DNA from 4 places in the Paraburkholderia edwinii genome. Region 1 is predicted to be linked to each of the others. Evidence: predicted binding sites of a transcription regulator. Region 1 holds the regulator's gene; each other region holds the start of a gene.
What was found. The regulator LexA, encoded in region 1, represses DNA repair genes until DNA is damaged. The targets are predictions, from matches to a motif close to ACTGTATNNNNATACAGT.

Region 1 (5,557 bases):
CATAAAGTGCGTGGTCAAAAGAATCGTCTTGCCGCGCGCGAGCAGCGAGCGCAGCCGTTCCCAGATCAGGTGGCGCGCCTGCGGATCGAGGCCCGTGGTCGGCTCGTCCATCACGAGCACGTCCGGGTCGTTGACGAGCGCACGCGCGAGCGTCAGCCGCCGCTTCATGCCGCCCGACAGTTCGGCGACACGCGCATCGGCCTTGTGTTCGAGCCGCGCGAATTCGAGCAGCGAGGGCACGAGTTCGCGCGTTTCTTTCGCGTTCAGGCCGAAGTAGCGGCCGAACACGAGCAGATTCTCGTGAACGGTGAAGTCGGGGTCGAGATTGTCGAATTGCGGAACCACGCCAATGCGCGCACGGGCGATGCGCGCACGCTCGGGGATCGGTTCGCCGCACAGGCGGATCGCGCCGGCATCGGGCGCGGCGATGCCGAGCAGCATGCGCAGCGTGGTGGTCTTGCCGGCGCCGTTCGGACCTAGCAGACCGAAACATTCGCCGACCCGCACATCGAACGACAACCCGTCGACGACCTTTCGGCCGCCGTAACACTTTTCGACTCGATGAAATTCGATGGCGGCGTCGGGCATGGGCGGAAGGTCCGGAGACGAAGGTTGATTCGACAAAGATCGCGGCTGCCTATTCTAGGCCACCTCTTCGAGCGCCGGACAGCCGTCCCCACGCGTGCACGGGCTTTCGTGCGGTGCCGCATACAGCGTAGCGAGCGCTCGCGCGCACTTAGCGTTTTCCATCCCTTGCAAGCGCAATTGCGGCGCACCATGATTGACTCGAAGTCCGCGATCGGCGCGGAAGGGAGAACGACATGGCCAGCTATCAAAAAATTCTGCTGTGCTACGACGGCTCGCGCGAAGGCCGCAAGGCGCTGCGTTGCGGCGCGGATCTGGCATTGGATCTGAAGGCGGAAACGCATTTGCTGTCGGTGGTCGACATGCGCTCGAGCATCGCGCAAAGCGCGGGCCTGCTCACCGATGTCGCGTGCGGCAGCTTCGAAAAGACAGCGCGCGACATCCTGCAGGAAGGCGTCGACTGGCTGACCGAGCGCGGCGTCCGGGCGCAGGGGCATTTCGCGTTCGGTCATCCGATCGATGAAATCGCGGCGCTCGCGGAAGAGCTGAAGGTCGATCTCGTCGTGGTCGGCCATCGCTGCCGGCATGGACTCTCGCGATGGTGGATGGGCGCGGGCAACACGCCGCTGCTCGATCGTGTGTCGTGCAGCATTCTCGTTGCGTGTTCGTCGCCCGACGACGAGCAGCCGGCTGCCGCAGCGTGAGCGTTGCGTTGGCGCGCCCGGCGCTTATTTGCCGGGATCGTGGCCGAGATCCTGGCCGAGATCGACCGCCGCGAGCTTCCATGTGAAGAGGCCCTCGCGATGGAAAATCGCGGCGTAGCGCGTATCGCCGACACCATGCTGATACGTGACGACGAACTCGTTCAGGCTGCGGTACCCGGCCGAGGTCTGCGGAGGTTGAGGCGGCTTCGAGCTGTTCTCCGCGGATGCCGCCGGTGGCGCGGGTGGAGCAGGCGGCGCCGCGGCCGGGTTGCCGCCATTTGACGACGAAGCCGATGCATCCGGCGGCGCAGGCGGCCGTTCACCGGGTTCACCGCGCGGCGGTATTCCGTTCAGCAACGCGGCGACGCCGTCCGGCGTGGCATACGCATCGACGAGCGGCCCGATCAACGCAACGCCGATCATCGCGCCCAGTGCGGCGAGCGGATTGCCATGGCTTTCCGCGCCGATTCTGCGTCTAAGCAGGGCGCCGAGCTGTTCCTTGAGGCTTTCGCGAAACGCCGGAAAATCGACGTATTGGTTGACCGTTGCCGCATCGCGCGCATCGGCTGCGCGCTTCAGTCGGTCGAGGGCGATATACGGCGATGCATAGGCGAAGGCCAGCGCGATCAGAACGACAATGACAACAAGCGTGACCAGCACGGACCGCCTGACGCTGCCGTTCATCCTGTGATTCATGTTGCGATTGATGGGGTGACCGATACGGTCATTGATCGCGCGCTTCGCGCGGCTTGTGCGGACCATCATCGTGCGGGACGTTCCTTCAATGGGTTGAATAGGGTGACCTAACGTGGACCCCATTCTCGCTGAAACGATCCCGCAATTTCATGTGCTTCATCGCGCCGCGCATGTTGGCGACATGCGCGTAGGCTACATGCACGTTTCGCGACATGCGCGTTGGCGACGTACGCGTTCCCGACGTGCGCGTCCGCGACGTGCGCGTCCGCGATGAACGAGCCTGCTCAGGCCGCTTGCGCTTGCGCATGCTCCTCGGCAATGCAGCGGTCGATCATGCTGCACACCGCATCGACGGTGCCGACCATAATGAGCCGCGACGGCCCGTGGTACACGCGCACCGGCGCACGACGAGCGGGCTCCGCGTTGAGCGCGGCGTTCAGCGAAACGCGTGCAAACGCGGGTTGCGACGACGGCAACGACGCGTGCTGCGACGACGCGTCAGCGTCGGCCATCGTTCGCTCATGCTCTTCGAAATCGAACAGCGAACCTGTGCGCGGTACATGCATCGCGTCGAGCACGGCGCACGGTACGAGGTTGCGCAAGTGGCGTAGACGGCCGAACTGGCGGAAGGGCAGCAGGCGGGCAAGGCGTTCCATGAATCTCTCCAGGCGGTATTCGGATACTGGGCAGAAACTGAGCTGGCAGCCGAGTGGCAACTGAGTGGCAATTGAGCGACGACTCAGCCAGAACTGAGCGGAAAACTCAGCGAAAACTCGGGGCGCTCAATCAGCGGAAAATCAGAATTCACTGGGCCGGATCAGGCCGACCGCGATGCCTTCGAGCGCGAAATCCGCGCTGCCGGCTTCGACAAAAATGTTCTCGTAATCAGGGTTCTCGGCGATCAGTTCGATGCCGTTCGGCCGGCGCTTCAAGCGCTTGACCGTGACGTCGTCGCCGAGACGCGCAATGATGATCTGGCCGTCTTTCGCTTCGCTGCGCTTTTGCACCGCGAGCAGGTCGCCGTCGAGAATGCCCGCGTCGCGCATCGACAGGCCGCGCACCTTCAGCAGATAGTCGGGCTTGCTCGAGAAGAGCGCCGGGTCGCACGCGTAGTGCTGCGCGATATGTTCCTGCGCGAGGATCGGGCTGCCGGCCGCGACGCGGCCGACGAGCGGCAGCGACAGTTGCATCAGCGCCGCATGCGGCAGCGTGAACTGATGCGGCGCATCGTCCTGCCCGGCGAGCAGCCGGATACCGCGCGACGCGCCGGCCGCAAGTTCGATCACGCCCTTACGGGCCAGCGCCCGCAGGTGTTCCTCCGCGGAGTTCGCCGAGCTGAAGCCCAGCTCAGCCGCAATTTCGGCGCGCGTGGGCGGGAAGCCCGTGCGCTCGATCGCGCGGCGGATCAGATCGAAAACCTGCTGCTGTCGTGCGGTAAGTTTGGTCATGGCGACACTGTATAGATAAACAGGTGACTGTATTTTTATACAGTATCTGGCGATTTTCAAGCTTTACTTTAAGTTCGCCGCTCATCGGCCCCTCATTGGCTCATTCCCTGCCGCAAAAACGCCGCCGAGCGGCGTTCCAACGACGCAATACACGACGGAGCGTCGCATCCAGCCATCGTTACCACTTTTGCGTATTAAAAAATGAAGAAACATTATTTTTAATGATGAAGCGCCGCGGATAGACTGGCCGCAAATCGATATCAGGCCCGGCGGAACAAGCAATCCACCGTGCCTGGAAACACCGGAAAGCGGAGAAAACAATGGTCTATCGGACGACGGGGTTGGCAGGAAGCGCGGCTGGGCGCGCAAAAAGATTGTTCGCATCGCTGGCCATCGGTGCGGCTGCGGTGCTCGGGCTGGCGGCACAGGCGCATGCTGATACGACGCTTCTGAATGTGTCGTACGACCCGACGCGCGAGTTGTATCAGGACGTCAACGCGGCATTCGGCAAGCAATGGAAAGCGCAGACCGGCGAGTCGGTTACCTTCAAGCAGTCGCACGGGGGCTCGGGCGCCCAGGCGCGCTCGGTGCTCGACGGCCTGCAGGCCGACGTCGTGACGCTCGCGCTCGCCTACGACATCGATGCGCTCGCAAACAAGGGCCTCATCGACAAGGACTGGCAGAAGCGCCTGCCCGACAACGCCTCGCCGTACACGTCGACCATCGTGTTTCTCGTGCGCAAGGGCAATCCGAAGCACATCAAGGACTGGGACGATCTGACCAGGCCGGGCGTATCGATCGTCACGCCAAACCCGAAGACGTCGGGCGGCGCGCGCTGGAACTATCTGGCTGCATGGGCGTACGCACTGCATCAACCGGGCGGCAACGATCAGAAGGCGAAGGAGTTCGTGTCGAAGCTCTACAAGAATGCGGGCGTGCTCGATTCCGGCGCGCGCGGCGCGACGACGAGTTTCGTGCAGCGCGGCATCGGCGACGTGCTGATCGCGTGGGAAAACGAGGCATTCCTGTCGATCAAGGAGTTCGGGCCCGACAAGTTCGAGATTGTGGTGCCGTCGGTCAGTATTCTCGCGGAGCCGCCGGTCGCGGTAGTCGACAAGGTCGTGGACCGTCACGGCACGCGCAAGCTCGCCGAAGCGTATCTGAAGTTTCTGTATAGCGAGGAAGGGCAGGAGATCGCCGCGAAGAACTTCTACCGTCCGCGTTCGAACAAGGTGCCCGCTTCGCTGACCGAAAAATTTCCGAAGCTTAAGCTCTACACGGTCGACGATACCTTCGGCGGCTGGACGAGCGCGCAGAAGACGCACTTTGCCGACGGCGGCGTGTTCGATTCGATTTACTCGCCGCAGTAGTTTCAGTGACTGCGGCGGATGCAGTCAGGCAAGCGCGCCTTCGGGCGCGCTTTTGAGCTTGTAACCGATGCGCGCATGGATTGACCGCGCGACCCGGCAAGACCTTTGAAAGAGTAACCAGTATGACGACGTTGACCTTCCGCAAGCCGAGCGCTTTGCCGGGCTTCGGCCTGACACTCGGTATCACGGTGGCGTATCTGAGCCTCGTGGTGCTGATCCCGCTTGCGTCCACGTTCCTGAAAACGGCGACGCTCGACTGGAGCCAGTTCCTGCGCGCGGTCGGTTCGCCGCGCGTGCTCGCGTCCTACCGGCTGACGTTTTCCGCGGCGCTCGGCGGCGCACTGATCAACGCGGTGTTCGGCTTTCTCGTCGCGTGGGTGCTGACACGCTATACGTTCCCGTTCAAGCGCGTCGTCGATGCGATCGTCGATCTGCCGTTCGCGTTGCCGACCTCGGTGGCCGGTATCTCGCTTGCAGCCGTCTACGCGGGCAACGGCTGGATCGGCCAGTTTCTGGAACCGCTCGGCATCAAGGTCGCGTTCACGCCGTTCGGCGTGCTCGTCGCGCTGACGTTTATCGGCTTGCCGTTCGTCGTGCGGACCGTGCAACCGGTACTCGAGGAGTTCGAGCGCGAGCAGGAGGAAGCGGCCGCGTGCCTTGGCGCATCGCGCTGGTTGACCTTCAGGCGTGTGATCTTGCCGGCCGTGTTTCCGGCGCTGCTGACCGGCTTCGCGCTCGCTTTCGCGCGCGCGCT
Region 2 (5,557 bases), 710 kb from region 1:
CGGCGTGCCGTCCGGCGTCATCGGGCGCAGTCCCGTCCAGAACGTCGCCTTCGACGTATCGCCGCCGCCGGGGAACAGGTCGTTCACGCACATTTCGAGCGTTTCGCGGCGCGCTTCCTTGAGCTGCTTGTTAAAGCCGACGATCTCGGCCATGCCGCCGACGCGGATCCGGTCGTCGAAACGCGTGATCGCGATCTTGTACGTTTCGTCGAGCACGGTCGACACCGGCGCCGCTGCCGGATTCACGACCGGCGCCGTGATCGAATAGCCCTTGAGCGGATAGACCGGAATCTTGATCAGGTTCGCGAGGAACTGCGTCGAATACGATCCGAGCGCAACGACGAAAGCGTCCGCGCGCACGGTTTGCGCGCCGCATTTCACGCCGCCGATGCGGCCGCCGTCCATCAGCAGCGCGTCGATCGGCGTATTGAAGCGAAAGCGCACGCCGATCTGTTCGGCAAGCGCGGCAAGGCGCGTGGTGAACAGCTGGCAATCGCCGGTCTCGTCGCCGGGCAGGCGCAGGCCGCCGGTCAGCTTGTGCGCGGTCGCTGCAAGCGCCGGTTCGGCGCGCGCGAGATCGGCGGGCATCAGCAATTCGTACGCGACATTCGCTTCCTTGAGCACCGCGACGTCTTTGGCCGCGCCATCGAGTTGCTGCTGCGTGCGGAACAGCTGCAGTGTGCCGCCCGTGCGGCCTTCGTAGTGGATGCCGGTCTCGGCGCGCAGCGCCTGCAGGCAGTCGCGGCTGTATTCAGCAAGGCGCACCATGCGCGACTTGTTGATCGCATAGCGCTCGGACGTGCAGTTGCGCAGCATCTGCCACATCCATTGCAGCTGGAATTGCGAGCCGTCCAGACGGATGGCGAGCGGCGCGTGCTTCTGGAACATCCACTTGACGGCCTTCAGCGGCACACCGGGTGCAGCCCACGGCGACGCGTAGCCGGGCGAAATCTGCCCCGCGTTGGCGAAGCTCGTTTCGAGCGCCGGGCCGGCTTCGCGATCGATCACGGTGACCTCGTGGCCCGCGCGGGCGAGATAATAAGCACTCGTCACGCCGACGACGCCGCTGCCTAAGACGACTACACGCATTGCTCGACTCCCAGTAGTTTCGGGGCACGCCGCGTCTTAGTACCGTGTGTCGATTCGCTGACGTGCGCCCGATATTCAGGCTGACAGCGGATTAACGGGGTGATGTGCGGAATGTCCAGTGTTAACCGCTATACTATTGAGGTTGACGTAGGTTTTGTTATCGTATTTTTTCAAATTTCAGTAATAAACAGAGATTCCGAGAGACCCCAGCGATGAGAACGCAGCGTCAGCCGATCCGTGCGCTCGACAAGATCGATCGCAAGATTCTCAAGGTGCTGCAACTGGACGGCCGCATCGCGATGAAAGACCTCGCCGAACAGGTGGGGTTGTCGGTCACGCCTTGCATCGAGCGCGTCAAGCGCATGGAGCGCGACGCCGTCATCACGGGCTATTTCGCGCGCGTGAATCCGGCCGAACTGGGCGCGGCGCTGCTCGTGTTCGTCGAAATCACACTCGACCACAAAAGCGGCAACATGTTCGACCAGTTCCGGCGCGAGGTGCAGAAGATCCCGGAAGTACTCGAATGCCATCTGGTGTCGGGCGACTTCGACTATCTGATCAAGGCGCGCATCGGCGAAATGGCCGACTACCGGAAACTGCTCGGCGATATCCTGCTACAGCTACCCGGGGCGGTGCAGTCGAAAAGCTATGTGGTGATGGAGGAGATCAAGGAGACGCTGACGATCGCTGTCGGCGATTGACTGGTTTCTTGTGACTTGATGGCGCGCGTTTGCGGTCTTGTTTGCGGTCTCGACAAACGGCGTAAACACTGTATATTTATACAGGTGTTTTGCCGCTTTCAGTGTATGCCGTGAACGACGCCGACCCCGATTTTTCTCACGCTGGTTCCCGCGATCCTGCTCGTGCGCCCTCGCGCGCTTTGTCTCCCGATGTGTCGGCCGATGCGTCGTACGATCCGGACCGCGAGTATCCCGTTGCGCCGCCTGTGCCGCGCAAGGGCCGCGGCGCGGTGACGAACCTGCAGGGCCGCTACGAAGTTGACCAGCGCGAGGCCGTCGACGACGGCTGGACCGAATACGCGGAGCCCGGTGAGGAAGGTGAAAGCCCTGCGCTGCGCACTCAGGTGTTCGAGGAGCACGCGAAAAGCATCCTCACGCACAACGCGTCGCCGGATATTCCGTTCAGCGTGTCGCTCAATCCGTACCGCGGCTGCGAGCACGGCTGCATCTATTGCTTCGCGCGCCCGACGCACGCGTATCTGGGCCTGTCGCCGGGACTCGATTTCGAGAGCCGGATCTACGCGAAAGTCAATGCGCCGGAGCTGCTCGCACGCGAGCTGTCGAAGAAGAACTACGTGCCGGAGCCGATCGCGCTAGGCGTCAATACCGACGCGTGGCAACCGGTCGAGCGCGATTTGCGGTTGACGCGCCGCGTGATCGAGGTGCTGCACGACCGTCATCATCCGTTTGCGGCCATTACGAAGTCGTCGCTGATCGAGCGCGAACTCGATCTGCTCGTGCCGATGGCCGAACGCGGGCAGGTGATGGCCGCGATCACGATCACGACGCTCGACGCCGATATCGCGCGCACGCTCGAGCCGCGCGCGGCCACGCCGTCGCGGCGTCTGCGCACGATCCGCACGCTGTCCGAGGCGGGCGTGCCGGTCGGCGTCAGCATCGCGCCGGTCATTCCGTTCGTCACCGAACCCGATATGGAGCGCGTGCTCGAAGCGTGCGTCGAAGCGGGCGCGACCAGCGCGAGCTACATCGTGTTGCGCCTGCCGTGGGAAGTCGCGCCGTTATTCAAGGACTGGCTGGCCGCGCATTTCCCGGACCGCGCGGATCGGGTAATGAGCCGTGTGCGCGATATGCGCGGCGGCAAGGACTACGATTCGTCGTTCGCGCACCGGATGAAGGGCGAGGGACTATGGGCGGATCTGCTGAAGCAGCGGTTCGCGAAGGCGACGCGGCGGTTGGGGTTGAATGCGCGGCAGCACGGCATTCTCGATATGTCGCAGTTTCGGCGCGTCGAGCCGCCGCCGAAGCCGGCGGCGGATGACAAGCAGCTCGATCTGTTTTAGGCGATGGCGGTCGTCGCGGCCGTCACGTCCGTGGCGGCTTTGGAGGCTACGGCTCGAGGACTATTGCGAAATCGACTTCGCCGCCTCGATCTGCGACTCGAAGTAAGTCTGAAACGTCACCGCGAGGCCCGTCATCAGCAGAAACGCGCCGATCAGCAGCGAAAAGATCACGACGAAGATCACGGTCCAGCCGGACTCGCTGTCGCGCCCGGTGTGCGCATTGAACTGCGCGTCCCATTTCTCGTCGGGGCGCAGCCCATAGACGATCGCCGCCAGAAATGCCGCAAGCAGCGAGATCGTGCCCGGTACGACGAGCGCCCAGCCGAGGATCGACGCACGTTCGGTCGCCATCAGCAGCAGGAAGCCCGGCACGCCGATCAGCGTGCCGACGATATGCGCCCAGCCGAACACGTCGCGCGCGCCATACAGATAGAAACGGTGCGCGCCGAGCGAGCCGAAGAAGAACGCGAGTGCGGCAGTCAGGGTTTTGGAACGAAAACGCGCGGGATGCGAAGCGGCAGTCGACATGAAAGTAGGCGGCAAGGTAACGGGCGGCGCAGTCCGGTATCAGATAAGGAGGGGGTGAGCGCCGACGCGCATTCTACGCTGTGACGCCTCGTGCCCGTCAGGTGGCGTGGTGACGCGGGCCGGGCTGGATTGCGCCGACCTGGGCGGCCGGGCGTACGTGCGGCGTCTCCGCCGCTGTTGTTCAGATGTTTTGACGCGCCCGGCGAAGGCCTCGCCGGCACGCCGGCCGTCGATCGCGTTGTAATTTCACACCGGCCAATCCCGTGGCGCGCTCAGTTTATGCCGGTAAGTGTTTGTTATGGCTTTGCTTTCCGGCTATAATCTCGCGTTTCAGTAGTTCCGAACCCGGTTTTCAAGGACTTTAAGTATGGTCATCATCCGCTTGGCTCGTGGCGGCTCGAAGAAGCGCCCGTTCTACAACATCGTCGCTACCGACTCGCGTAACCGCCGTGACGGCCGTTTCATCGAGCGCATCGGTTTCTACAACCCGGTCGCGACCAAGGGCGAAGCGCTGCGCATCGCGCAAGACCGCCTGACCCACTGGCAAAGCGTTGGCGCGCAACTGTCGGAAACGGTTCAGCGTCTCGTGAAGGAAGCGCAAAAGGCGCAACCGGCTGCTTAATTGTGGCAAAAGCGCGTGGCAAAAGCGTGTGGCAAATGCGGTGGCAACTGAGGTGGCAGCGAGAAGTAGTGAGCATCGGCCGCCTGCCGCGCGTGCTGCGAGGGCAGTCCGGTGCTTCCGTTTTACGGGTGTCAGTCAGGAGGTCCGCTGATGTCCGCGCGTGATTCAGGCAGTTCCGGTCGCGCGAAAGCGTCATCTGGCGCGTCGTTTGGGGTGTTTGCCCGCAAGCCTGCCAAGCCGGGTGCGGGAAGAGGCGGCGCGAACAGCGCCGCGGCGCCCGAGCCGGTTGAACAGCAGCAGGCCATGCAGGCGGAGTCGGCCGAAAGCTGGCCGGACGACGCGATCGAAGTCGGCGCCATCGTCGACGCTTACGGTCTCAAAGGCTGGGTCAAGCTGGCCGCGCATGCGGGTGGCGGTCAGGGCGGCGACGCGTTGCTCAACGCCCGGCGCTGGTGGCTGCTGAAGGCGCCGCAACATGGTCAGCTGCGAGGCAATGCGCAGGCGCAGGACCGCAAGTCCGCGCCGGTCAAGCAGTCGAAAGTGCATGGCGACAGCATCGTCGCTGAGCTGGGCGGCCTCGCGGGTCGCGACGAAGCACTGCTGTTGCGCGGCTACCGTGTGTACGTGCGCCGCAGCGACTTCCCGGCGCTCGAAGCAGACGAGTACTACTGGGTCGACCTGCTCGGCCTCGATGTCGTCAACGAGGCGGGCGTCGAACTGGGCAAGGTGGCCGACATGATCGACAACGGCGCGCAGGCGGTGTTGCGCATCGAATATCCGGCCACCGGCAAAGACGGCAAGCCGGCCACCGGCGAGCGGCTCATTCCGTTTGTCGGTGTCTATGTGAAGACGGTGGATCAGGCGGCGAAGCGCATCATCGTCGACTGGGAAGCCGATTACTGAATGATTCGCTGAAGGGGAGAGCGATGCAGTTCGACGTCGTCACGCTCTTTCCGGACATGTTTCGCGCGCTGACCGATTGGGGCATCACGAGCCGCGCGGTGAAGCAGCAGCGCTTCGGGTTGCGTACGTGGAATCCGCGCGATTTCACGACCGACAACTACCGCACGGTCGATGATCGTCCGTACGGCGGCGGCCCTGGCATGGTTATGCTGGCCAGACCGCTCGAAGACGCGATCGGCGCGGCAAAAGCGGCCCAGGCAGAACAAGGCATTACCGGCTCGCGCGTCGTCATGATGTCGCCGCAAGGCAAGACGCTCGATCACGGCAGCGTGATGCGCTTCGCGGCGCAACCGGGCCTGATTATGCTGTGCGGC
Region 3 (5,557 bases), on a different replicon from region 1:
GCAACGCGTGCCGGCCGATACGCTCGCGATAGGCGACATCGTGATCGTGCGGCTCGGCGACCGCATTCCAGCGGACGGCAATGTGATCGGCGGCACGGCGGACATCGATGAATCGCCCGTGACCGGTGAATCAGTCCCCGTCGCGAAGACAGTCGGGGCAGCCGTTTATGCCGGCAGTATTAGCACGAACGGTGAGCTGCGCATCGATGTGAAGCGCGCGGCCGCCGACAACACGATCGCGCGGATTGTTCACATGGTCGAAACCGCGCAGGAATCGAAGGCGCCGACCGCGCGCCTGATCGACCGCTTCAGTCGGCGCTATACGCCGGCTGCGATGGTCATTGCGCTGCTCGTTGCGATCGTGCCGCCGCTCGTGTTCCATGCGCCGTGGGACACATGGATCTACCGCGGCCTCGCGACATTGCTGATCGCGTGTCCGTGCGCGCTGGTCATCTCGACGCCTGCAGCAATTGCGTCGGGTCTCACGGCACTCGCACGGCGCGGCTTGCTCGTGAAGGGCGGCGCCGCGCTGGAAACGCTCGGCCGCATCAGGACGGTCGCGTTCGACAAGACCGGCACCTTGACGGCCGGCCGTCCCGAAGTGACCGACATCGTTGCGCTCATGGGCACACAGGACGAGTTGCTGGCAAAGGCCGCTGCGGTCGAATGCAAGGCGAGCCATCCGCTCGGCGTGGCTATCGTCGCAGTTGCGCGTCAGCGCGGCCTCGAACTGCCGGCGAGCTTTGGGGCCGCGCTGACGGTTCCCGGCAAAGCGATCACCGCGCGGTTGAAGAGCGGTTTCGTATCGGTGGCTTCGCCGCGTTATGTGGCCGAACAGACCGCCCTTGATGGGGCGCTCGTTACGCAGTTGGAAGGGCTTGAACAGCAGGGCAAGACGGTCGTGGTCGTGCTTGCGGGCAAGCGGGTCGAAGGGCTGATCGCTTTGCGCGACGAGCCACGATCCGACGCGAAGCGCGCGGTGGAGGCGCTGCACCGGATGGGCATCGACACCGTGATGCTGACCGGCGATAACCGTCGCACGGCAAACGCGATCGGTGACGCGCTTGGTGTGCGTCCGGTTGCGGACCTTCTGCCCGACGCCAAGCTCACGGAGATCGCGGCGCTACGCGAGCAGGGGCCTGTCGCGATGGTGGGCGATGGCATCAACGACGCTCCCGCGCTTGCTGCGGCGTCGGTCGGCATCGCGATGGGCGGAGGGACCGACGTTGCGCTGGAAACGGCGGAGGCAGCGCTGCTGCGCGATGAACTGACGGGTGTCCCCGAGCTGATAGCCGGATCGAAAGCGACGCTCGCGAATATCTGGCAGAACATCGGGTTCGCGCTCGGGCTCAAGGCGGTGTTCCTGTGCACGACGCTCTTTGGCGTGACGTCGCTCTGGATGGCCATTCTTGCCGATACCGGCGCGACCGTTATTGTGACGGCGAACGCATTGCGGCTGTTGCGCTTTGGCTACCGCGAAAGATAGATAGATTTGTTCAGTCTCGCCCCGCGCCTCCCGGCCCCTGGAGCCTCCGCCCCGATCCGGGCGGTCTGACAATCTCCACTATTCCAATCTCACGAAACGGCTTCAGTCTCGCGAATTCCGTTTCCCTGCAGCAGCACGCAGACTGGTAAATCGTGCACATTGCCATGAGGGCTGTATAAATATACAGTTCGTCTGTCTCGCTCATTTGCCCGAGGCTTTCACGCCCACTGTCCGTTAGCGCCGTGCCGAACGACACTCCAGATCCGCTCTATTACCTGCGCAATTTCGAACGTGCGCTCGACTGGCTCGCCACGCGTTACGCCGATCTGCTCGACGACGCCGAGCGCGCGTTTCTGCATGGCTTTGCACGTATGCCTGAAGCGTCGCGCGCATTGCTCACGCGCATGCTGATGCGCAAAGGCACGCTTTTTCGCACGAGCCGTCTTGAGTATCTCGAGATCGGTTGCCCGCACGCGGCCGCCGGGCCGCTTATCGCGGCGGGCTGGGTCGACGCGAATGCGCCGCTGACCCTCGACGAACTCTTCGAATTAACGACGCGCGCGGAATTGCTTGCGTGCTTTCCGGCCGAACTGGCCGGTGCGAAATCCGCGCGCAAGCACGAATGGCTCGCGCTGCTGCGCGATGCGTATGCCGATGCGCGCACCTATACCGAATGGCGCACGCAAGCGGCAGAGCGTGTATTGCAGGTGAGCATTGCGCCACTGTGCGAGCGTTTCAGGCTGATGTTTTTCGGCAATCTGCAGCAGGACTGGACCGAGTTCGTGCTGGCCGACCTTGGCGTGTATCAATACGAGCCGGTTGCGTTTGCGCCGTCGTCGCGGGCGTTTCAGAAGCGCGACGATGTCGAGATTTATCTCGCGCTGCATGCATGCGGCGAGACGCTTTACGCGCTCGAAACGCTCGCCCCGAGCGAACACGACGCTTCAATCGAAACGCTATGTGATGCACTGCTGCGCACAATTGACGAGATCGAGACAGACAACGCATGGCTCGCAACGCGGCGTGAAAAGCTTTTCTATCGCATCGGCTATTGGGCGGAACGTCGCCGCCAATGGGATACAGCGACTCACCTGTACGCGCGTTGCGTATGGCCCGGGGCGCGCCACCGGCACATACGTGTGCTTGAACTGGCCGGCCGCGTGCAAGACGCGCTGACGCTCGCGCTGCGAGCCGCAAGCGAGCCGGAGAGCGAAGAAGAAAGCCAGCGCGTCGCGCGGATGCTGCCGCGGCTGCAGCGGCAGGCGGGTATATCGACGCGCTCGTCACGGTCAGTGCCGCGTGCCGCGCGCGGCGCGGCGGGTGCTGCGGCATCGGCGCATACAGTCGAACGCAGCGTGCTGACGCTCGCGCGGCCTGCTGAGCCGACCTCGGTCGAATACGTCGTGCTCGACCATCTGAGCGAGCACGATGCGCCGGTGTACTACGTCGAAAACGCGCTGATCAATTCGCTGTTCGGCCTGCTGTGCTGGGAGCCGGTGTTCGCGGCGCTGCCCGGCGCGTTCTTTCATCCGTTTCAACGCGGCCCCGCCGATCTGCACGCGCCGGACTTTTACGCAAAGCGCGCCGCGCTATTCGACGCGTGCCTTGCCCAACTCGACGACGATGCCAGTTCCCGCTATCGCGCAACGATACTGCGCCATTTCGAAAGCAAAGCGGGGCGGCAATCGCCGTTCGTGTTCTGGAACCTGCTGACGCCCGAGTTGCTCAATCTTGCGCTCGACTGCGTGCCGGCCGCGCATCTGAAACTGTTTTGCGAGCGGCTGCTGCGTGATGTTCGCGGCAATCGTTCAGGCTTGCCCGATCTGATCCGCTTCTGGCCGCATGAGCGGCGTTATGAGCTGATCGAGGTAAAAGGGCCCGGCGACCGGCTGCAGGACAATCAGATCCGTTGGCTTGCGTATTGCGTGCAGCACGGCATTCCGGTGCGTGTGCTCGATGTGCGATGGGCCGATAGCGTCGACGGCGATGCCGATGCTGATGCCGGTGATGCTAATGATGAACCCGGCGCCCCCGGCGCACCCGCCGATGACGGCATCGCCCGCGCAACGGAGACGGCCACATGAACTACGTGGTCGCCGTCCGCACGCTATGCGAGTTCACCGCGAAGCGCGGTGATCTCGACCTGCGTTTCACGCCGGCGCCGAGCGCGGCCGAAGGCATCGCAGGGCACGGCGTGGTCGCCGGCCGGCGCGATAGCGGCTACGAAACCGAACTCACGTTGAGCGGCGTCTATCGTGGCCTCACGGTGCGCGGCCGCGCCGACGGTTACGATGCCGCGCGCAACCGGCTCGAAGAGATCAAGACGTATCGTGGCGACCTCGAACGCATGCGCGAAAACCATCGCGCGTTGCATTGGGCGCAGGCGCTGATTTACGGGCATTTGCTATGCGAGGCGCGCGCGTTCGCGGAACTCGACATCGCGCTCGTGTACTTCGATATCGGGAGCCAGAAAGAGACGCTTTTGACCGAGCGTCATACCGCAACCGCGTTACGCACGTTCTTCGAGCAGCAATGCGAGCGCTTTATCGCGTGGGCCGAACGCGAAGCAGCCCATCGCGCCGCACGCAATGCGTTTCTCAGCGAACTCAGGTTTCCGTACGGCGCATTTCGCAGCGGCCAGCGCGAGCTGTCGGTCGCCGTCTACCGTGCGGCGCGCGATGGCCGCGCGCTGCTCGCGCAGGCGCCGACCGGCATCGGCAAGACGCTCGGCACGATTTTCCCTTTGCTGAAGGCATGCGCGGAAGATCATATCGATCGCGTGTTCTTCCTGACCGCGAAAACGCCGGGACGCGCGCTTGCGTTCGATGCGCTCGATATGCTTGAGCGTGCGTGCGGGGAGGGCGCTGCGAAGGTCGCCACGAACGACGCCGGCGACGACACGAGCCATTGCGCGCATGCCGCTTCCGTCTCGGCCTTTGATGCCGACGAAGTCCACGGCACGCCGAAACACAGATTCCCGTTGCGCGTGCTCGAACTCGTCGCACGCGACAAAGCCTGCGAGCATCCCGGCAATTCCTGCGACGGCGAATCGTGCCCGCTCGCACGCGGCTTCTACGACCGTGTTGGGTCCGCGCGCGACACCGCACTGCGCTCGACGCGCCTCTCGCGCGACGTCGTGCGCACCGCCGCGCTCGCGCACGACGTCTGCCCGTACTATCTCGCGCAGGAACTCGCCCGCTGGTGCGACGTCGTGATCGGCGACTACAACTACTACTACGACAGCGGCGCGCTGCTCTATGCACTGACGCAGTTGAACCAGTGGCGTATCGCCGTGCTCGTCGACGAAGCGCACAATCTGCCGGACCGCGCACGCCGCATGTATACCGCGACGCTCGATCAGCACGCGTTCAAAGCCGCGCGCCACGCCGCGCCGGCGTCGCTGCGCAAGCCATTCGACCGGCTGAACCGCGAATGGAACGCCTTGACGCGCGAACGCACGACGCGCTACGAAGTGCTGAGCGAAATCCCGGTACGTCTGCAATCGGCGACGCAAAATCTGATTTCAGCGATTACGGATCAGCTATCCGAAACACCGTTCGGTGCGGATGAAGCATTGCTGCGCTTCTACTTCGACGCCTTGCATTTCATGTCGCTTGCCGAAGAATTCGGCGACCACTCGCTGTGCGACGCGACGCTGTCCACGCCGGCACGCATCGAAAGTTCGCGTGCCAAACCCGCGACATCGCTATGCGTGCGCAACGTGATTCCCGCGCCGTTTCTCGCCTCGCGTCACGCTGCCGCGCGCACGACCGTCATGTTCTCGGGCACGCTAGGCCCGCAGCACTATTACCGCGACACACTCGGGCTTCCTGAAAGCACGGGCTGGCTCGACATCGAAGGTCCGTTCAGGGCTGAGCAGCTGACCGTGCACGTCGCGTCTCACGTATCGACGCGCTGGCGCGATCGCGAAGATTCGATCGCACCGATCGTCGAACTGATTGCGCGTCAGTACGAGACGCGACCCGGCAATTACCTCGGCTTCCTGAGCAGCTTCGACTATCTGCAGCGCGTTGTCGCATCGTTGCGCGCGCAACATCCGCATGTGCCGAT
Region 4 (5,557 bases), 670 kb from region 1:
AGCTTCGGCAGCACCGCGCGCGAAAAGCTCGGCGAACTGCGCGGGCTGCTGCGCCTCGGCATCACGCACGGGTCGTTTCAGAAGCAGGAAGCGCAGCAGATCATGGAGTACCTGCGGCTGCTCAAGCCGGAGATTTTCGTCGAAGAGCCATACGACGTGTTCACGCGGCTCGCGGCGTGGCTGCGCAACTTCTTTATGCCGGCGCCGCGTCCTCAGTCGCCGCAGCAACAGCAGCAGCGGCAGCCGCGGTAGGTTAGGAGACGCGAGGCAACTCCCGGCACTCGCGGCGCTCCGCTCGGCGCCACATCCGGAGGGAGCCTCCCCGCTCGCGGCCCACTACGCTCGGTGCTCCGCCGGGAGCCACAATGCTCGGCGCGCCGCTCGCAGCCACACCCGGAGCGAGCACGCTCGGAGCCACACCCGGGCCGCGCCCGGGGCCCCGCTCACTCCCACATCTTCCTGAGCTTCGCCGCAATCTCCACCTTCGCCTGCGCGGCCGCGGCAAGCCCTGCCGCGGTCGGTGCGGCGGCCACCGGCACAGGCGGCCATGCATACGCGTCGAACAGCGGCATCAAATCGACCGGGATAAAGCGCGTGCGTGACGCCCATACGTGCCGGTCGCCAAGATGCGTCTGGTTGTGCACATAGAAGCGCTGCGGCACGACGATATGCAGGTCTTCCTTCGCGCGCGTCATCGCAACATAGAGCAGACGCCGTTCCTCGTCGATTTCCTCGTCGCTGCCGGTGCCGAGGTCCGATGGAATGCAGCCGTCGACGCCGTTGAGCACGAATACGTTGCGCCACTCCTGTCCCTTCGCGGAATGGATGGTCGACAGGATCAGGTAGTCCTCGTCGAGTAGCGGCACGCCGGATTCACCGCTCGTGGCGTCGGGCGGATCGAGCGTCAACTCGGTCAGAAAGCGTTCGCGCGAGGCATAGGTGCCGGCGATGCTTTCCATTTGCAGCAGGTCCGCGTGACGCACCATGGCGTCTTCGTGATTGCGCTCGAGATGCGGTTCGTACCAGCGGCGGATCAGCTCGAATTCCGCGGGCCACTGCGACGTGCGTTCGTTTAGCGTGGACATGAGCGCGACGAACGGCGGCCAGTCTTCGAGCGCGCGCGGCGGCGGGGTGAAGGTGGCGAGCGCCTCTACCGCGCCGCGAACGTTATCGATATCTGCGGTGGCCGCCGTACCGTTATCGGCCACGGACGCCGCCCGACCACCGGCCACCGGAGCGCCGGCCGCGGGAACACCAGCCGCCGGAGCGCCGGCCGCCGGAACACCGGCCGCCGCATCCAGCACCCGCGCCGCCGTCGCCGGCCCCACGCCCGGCAGCAACTGCACGACGCGAAAACCCGCGACGCGGTCGCGCGGATTTTCCGCCCAGCGCAGCACCGCAAGCACGTCCTTCACATGCACCGAATCGAGAAACTTGAGCCCACCGAACTTGACGAACGGGATGTTGCGCCGGGTCAGTTCGATTTCGAGCGCGGCGCTATGGTGCGCGGCGCGAAACAGCACCGCCTGCGACTTCAGCTTGACTCCGGCTTCACGCGCGGCCAGCACCTGTTCGACGACGTAGGCCGCCTGTGCGGCATCGTCGGCCACCGTGACGAGACGCGGCCGCTGTGCCGACGCCTTGTCGGTCCACAAATTCTTCGTAAAACGTTCGGACGCAAGCCCGATGACCGCGTTCGACGCAGTCAGAATCGGCTGCGTCGAACGGTAGTTGCGCTCGAGCGTGACCTGCTTCGCGGGCGGATCGAAATGCGTCGGAAAATCGAGGATGTTGCGCACCGTCGCGCCGCGAAACGAGTAGATAGACTGCGCGTCGTCGCCGACCACGGTCAGCCCACGGCCGTCGGGCTTCAGCGCGAGCAGGATCGACGCCTGCAGGCGATTCGTATCCTGATATTCGTCGACGAGCACGTGATCGAAGCGGCTCGAAAGATCGGCCGCGATCGACGGCTCCGCGGCCATATGCGACCAGTAGAGCAGCAGATCGTCGTAGTCGAGCACGCTTTGCTTCTGCTTTGCGTCGACATACGCGGCAAACAGCACACGCAGGTCCGCTTCCCATTCGCGGCACCACGGAAACGTGCTGTTCAGCGCGTCGCCAAGCGACGCGCCCGTGTTGACGACGCGCGAATAGATTGCAAAACACGTCGACTTCGATGGAAACCGGCGTTCTTTCGCCGAAAAGCCGAGTTCGTGCCGCACGAGATTCATGAGGTCGGCGGAGTCTTCGCGATCGTTGATCGTGAAGGTCGGCGCAAGGCCGATCAGGTCCGCGTATTCGCGCAACAGACGCGCGCCGACGCTGTGAAACGTGCCCGACCACGTCAGGCCTTGCGCAAGCGCCGCACGCGCTCCGAGTGCGTCGCCGGCGATGCGCGTCACTCGGCGCGTCATTTCGATGGCGGCGCGACGCGAAAACGTCAGCAGCAGAATGCGGCGCGGGTCCGCGCCCTTGGCGACCAGATGCGCGACGCGATGCGCGAGCGTGCTGGTCTTGCCGGAGCCCGCGCCCGCGATGACGAGCAAGGCGCCGGGCGGGCGCGCCACGTCATCGGCGCCGTATTCGACGGCCGCACGCTGTTCGTCGTTGAGTTTTGCTAGCCAGGCAGGGACATTCGACGCGTCGGCGCCCGACGCATCGGCGCCAGGCGCGGCAAAAGAGGATTCAGACGTGGAAGCGGCGGAAGACGGCACGGCGTGCGAACGGAATGGGAGTCAGGGCGACGCATACTGTATATCCATACAATGTGCGCCGACAAGCGCCCTTTTTTCGGCACGGGCGGACAAGCGATGCAACGTTCGCCGACGCATGCCGGACCTGCAGCCCGCCACCGCCCGTGCCCGGTCAATGGTGCAGCCGCCGCAGCGTTATGGCCTTCTGCACACGGCCGCGGACCATCACCGCTTACTCCTGCTTCTTCGCGTCCTTTACCCGCGCATCGGCCGCAGCCTTATCGGCATCCGACTGCGCATCGGCCTTCTCCCGGTCCGCCTTCGCCTGCGCGACCGCGGCCTTCTTGTTGGCCTTCGCCTGTTCCTTCGCCGCCTTGTTATCGGCGTGCGTCATCGGTTCGGTAGCCGGATCGTGCGACGTCTGCGCGAACGCGAACGTCGACACGCTGCCCGCGATCAGTGCGGCAAGCAACCGGTTCGTCGATTTAGTCATTTGCTCTCCCTCCTTCAGTCAAAGTGATCGGTAAGTACGGTTAGCGCCTCATTGAGCCCTTCAGCTAACCCTTCGTTCAGCGCCTCGATCAATGTTTGGTCTCGTCATCCGGCACCTGCGTGCCGTTGCCCGACTGCGAATCCATCTTCAACTGGTTAGCGGCGCCCCGCCGATCCGCCTCGCGGTTGATCTTTGCGTTCTTCACCTGCTCCTTGTACTGCGCCTTCGACGCCTTTTTCGCATCGCGATATTCGGCGTTGGCCCGTGCGTCGGCGTCGCGCTTCTGCACGAGCGGATCGGGCGGCGTGGGCGCGGTCAGGGTCTGCCTCGGCGGCGTGCCGGCAGGCGCCGGCGCGGGCATTTGCACGCCTTGCGCGGCGGGCGCCGTGGCAGGCGCATTCGGCGGCGTGCCAGCGGGCGCATTCGGCGCCATAGTGGCCGGTGCGCTCTGCTGCGCGACCTGTCCCGCTTGCGGGTCGGGCACTTGCGGCGCCGCGGGCACCTGATAGACGCGGTTGGCCTGGTTGCCCGGATTGGAGGTCTGCGCGACGGCGGCGGTCGTGGCCAGCGCGGCGATGGAGCTGCCGATCAGCAGCGAACGAAGCTGGGTCATGGCGATCCTCTCTGAAGGTTGTCAGCCGGATGTCACGCATAGCGCGCATTCGGCCTTTGTTTAGCCCGATACAAAACGCAGCAGGCTTTCCTACCGACAGCGTTTTTCTGAGTGAAGTTCATGATCAAACGCGGTTGTTACTGACGGTTTCATTTTCTGACAACTGCATAACATCCGGTCGCGATCGCGTCTTCGATCCGCGGAACGAATTCGCACACGCTTTCCGCAACAGGGCGACGTGCCCTACGCTTTCGCTTATGATGCGAATCCTTTTCCTGACCTTTTCCTGATCGACCGCGTCGTCTCGCGACGACATGCGTCGTCCTTTTTCGCAACCGCCATGCCCAACCTCGATTTCACGCTGACCGGCGACTACGTCGAACTGCACAACCTGCTGAAGCTCACGGGTCTCGCGGACAGCGGCGGCTCCGCGAAAGCGCTCGTCGCATCGGGCGCCGTGAAAGTGGACGACCAGCTCGAACTGCGCAAAACGTGCAAGATCCGCGCGGGTCAGGTCGTGCTGCTCGGCGATACGCGCATCGCTGTCCATGAAGCGTGAGCGCAGCATCGCTAAAATTTCGCATCACCAACGTGCGTGCTGATCGACAGCCGCCGCGCGACGCAATAAGCTGTTCGCTTTAACAAAAACATTACATGCGGCGCGCGCCGCGCATTCGGTGCCGCGCCCCCTCTGCCGTCATGTCCCAATCCGGTCTCTCGCGCCCGCTTGCCGGGCCGCCGTCGCTCACGCGCCATGCCGCCGATACCGCGCGCCTCGCCGCGCCGCTCGCGATCGCGCAGCTGTCGCAGATGGCGATGAGCGTCACCGACACGGTGCTGCTCGGCTCGCTCGGCCCCGATGCGCTCGCGGCGGGAGGCCTCGGCGCGAACCTGTTCTTCGTCGTCGTCACGCTGCTGCAGGGTGTGCTGACGTCGGTTAGCGTCAGCGTCTCGCACGCGCGCGGCGCGCAGGCGGACGAACGGGTGCCGCATATCTACTGGACCGGCTTCGTGCTCTCCATCCTGCTTGCCGTTCCCGCCTTCGTGCTGCTGTCGTTCGCGGCGCCGATCCTCAAAGCGTTCGGCGAGCCGGCCGTTCTCGCCGAGCACATCGGCGAGTACTGCGCGGTGCTGCGCTGGGGCGCGCCCGCGAGTCTGATCGGCGTCGGGCTCATGCGCTCGTTCCTGCCGGCGATCGGCGCGGCGAAGCGTCTGCTGTGGGTCTCGGTCGGCAGCGTGGTGTTCAACGGCTTTCTCAACTACGGACTGATTCACGGCGCGTATCACCTGCCGCGTCTGGGCTTTCTTGGTTCGGCCGTCGCGACGACGATCACTGTCTGGCTGTCCGCGCTGATGCTGATGGCGCTGCTGCATCTGCGGCCGCGCTATCGTCACTTCGTGAGCGCGGCGCGGCCCAACGTGCCGCTGATGGGCGAGCTGTTCGGCATCGGCTGGCCGGTTGCGATCACGTACGGCGTCGAATCGCTGCTATTTCTCGCGACGGGCCTGATGGTGGGTCTGTTCGGCGAAGCGCAGCTCGCCGCGCATCAGATCGCGCTCAACGTCGCGTCGGTGGCCTTCATGGTGCCGCTCGCGATCGGCCAGGCCGCGAATGTGCGCGTCGGCTACTGGTCCGGCGCGGGCGTGCCGCTCGCCGCGCGCCATGCGGGTTTCGTCGCGCTCGGGCTCGGCGTCGGCTTCATGTCGCTATCGGGGCTCGTGATGGTGACCGCACCGCACTGGATCGTCGGCCTCTAT

Region 2: a site for LexA is predicted at 1,858-1,875, ahead of KZJ38_RS06555 (PA0069 family radical SAM protein). Genes of this name have one in related genera too.
Region 3: a site for LexA is predicted at 1,657-1,674, ahead of KZJ38_RS33480 (VRR-NUC domain-containing protein). Genes of this name have one in related genera too.
Region 4: a site for LexA is predicted at 2,750-2,767, ahead of KZJ38_RS06740 (ATP-dependent helicase). Genes of this name have one in related genera too.

Annotation. Positions count from the first base shown of each region.
Region 1 is NZ_CP080095.1:2,203,630-2,209,186, forward strand. Features, by position in the region: gene nodI (nodulation factor ABC transporter ATP-binding protein NodI) at 1-588, opposite strand, end outside; gene KZJ38_RS09810 (universal stress protein) at 822-1,289, shown strand; gene KZJ38_RS09815 (DUF2939 domain-containing protein) at 1,314-1,985, opposite strand; gene KZJ38_RS09820 (hypothetical protein) at 2,270-2,641, opposite strand; gene lexA (transcriptional repressor LexA) at 2,783-3,433, opposite strand; gene KZJ38_RS09830 (sulfate ABC transporter substrate-binding protein) at 3,754-4,803, shown strand; gene cysT (sulfate ABC transporter permease subunit CysT) at 4,926-5,557, shown strand, end outside.
Region 2 is NZ_CP080095.1:1,493,043-1,498,599, forward strand. Features, by position in the region: gene KZJ38_RS06545 (D-amino acid dehydrogenase) at 1-1,089, opposite strand, end outside; gene KZJ38_RS06550 (Lrp/AsnC ligand binding domain-containing protein) at 1,302-1,790, shown strand; gene KZJ38_RS06555 (PA0069 family radical SAM protein) at 1,970-3,130, shown strand; gene KZJ38_RS06560 (NINE protein) at 3,191-3,658, opposite strand; gene rpsP (30S ribosomal protein S16) at 4,026-4,280, shown strand; gene rimM (ribosome maturation factor RimM) at 4,431-5,183, shown strand; gene trmD (tRNA (guanosine(37)-N1)-methyltransferase TrmD) at 5,207-5,557, shown strand, end outside.
Region 3 is NZ_CP080096.1:2,697,708-2,703,264, reverse strand. Features, by position in the region: gene KZJ38_RS33485 (heavy metal translocating P-type ATPase) at 1-1,486, shown strand, start outside; gene KZJ38_RS33480 (VRR-NUC domain-containing protein) at 1,729-3,570, shown strand; gene KZJ38_RS33470 (ATP-dependent DNA helicase) at 3,567-5,557, shown strand, end outside.
Region 4 is NZ_CP080095.1:1,531,000-1,536,556, reverse strand. Features, by position in the region: gene KZJ38_RS06745 (DUF4088 family protein) at 1-252, shown strand, start outside; gene KZJ38_RS06740 (ATP-dependent helicase) at 444-2,714, opposite strand; gene KZJ38_RS06735 (hypothetical protein) at 2,926-3,186, opposite strand; gene KZJ38_RS06730 (hypothetical protein) at 3,275-3,799, opposite strand; gene KZJ38_RS06725 (RNA-binding S4 domain-containing protein) at 4,140-4,358, shown strand; gene KZJ38_RS06720 (MATE family efflux transporter) at 4,499-5,557, shown strand, end outside.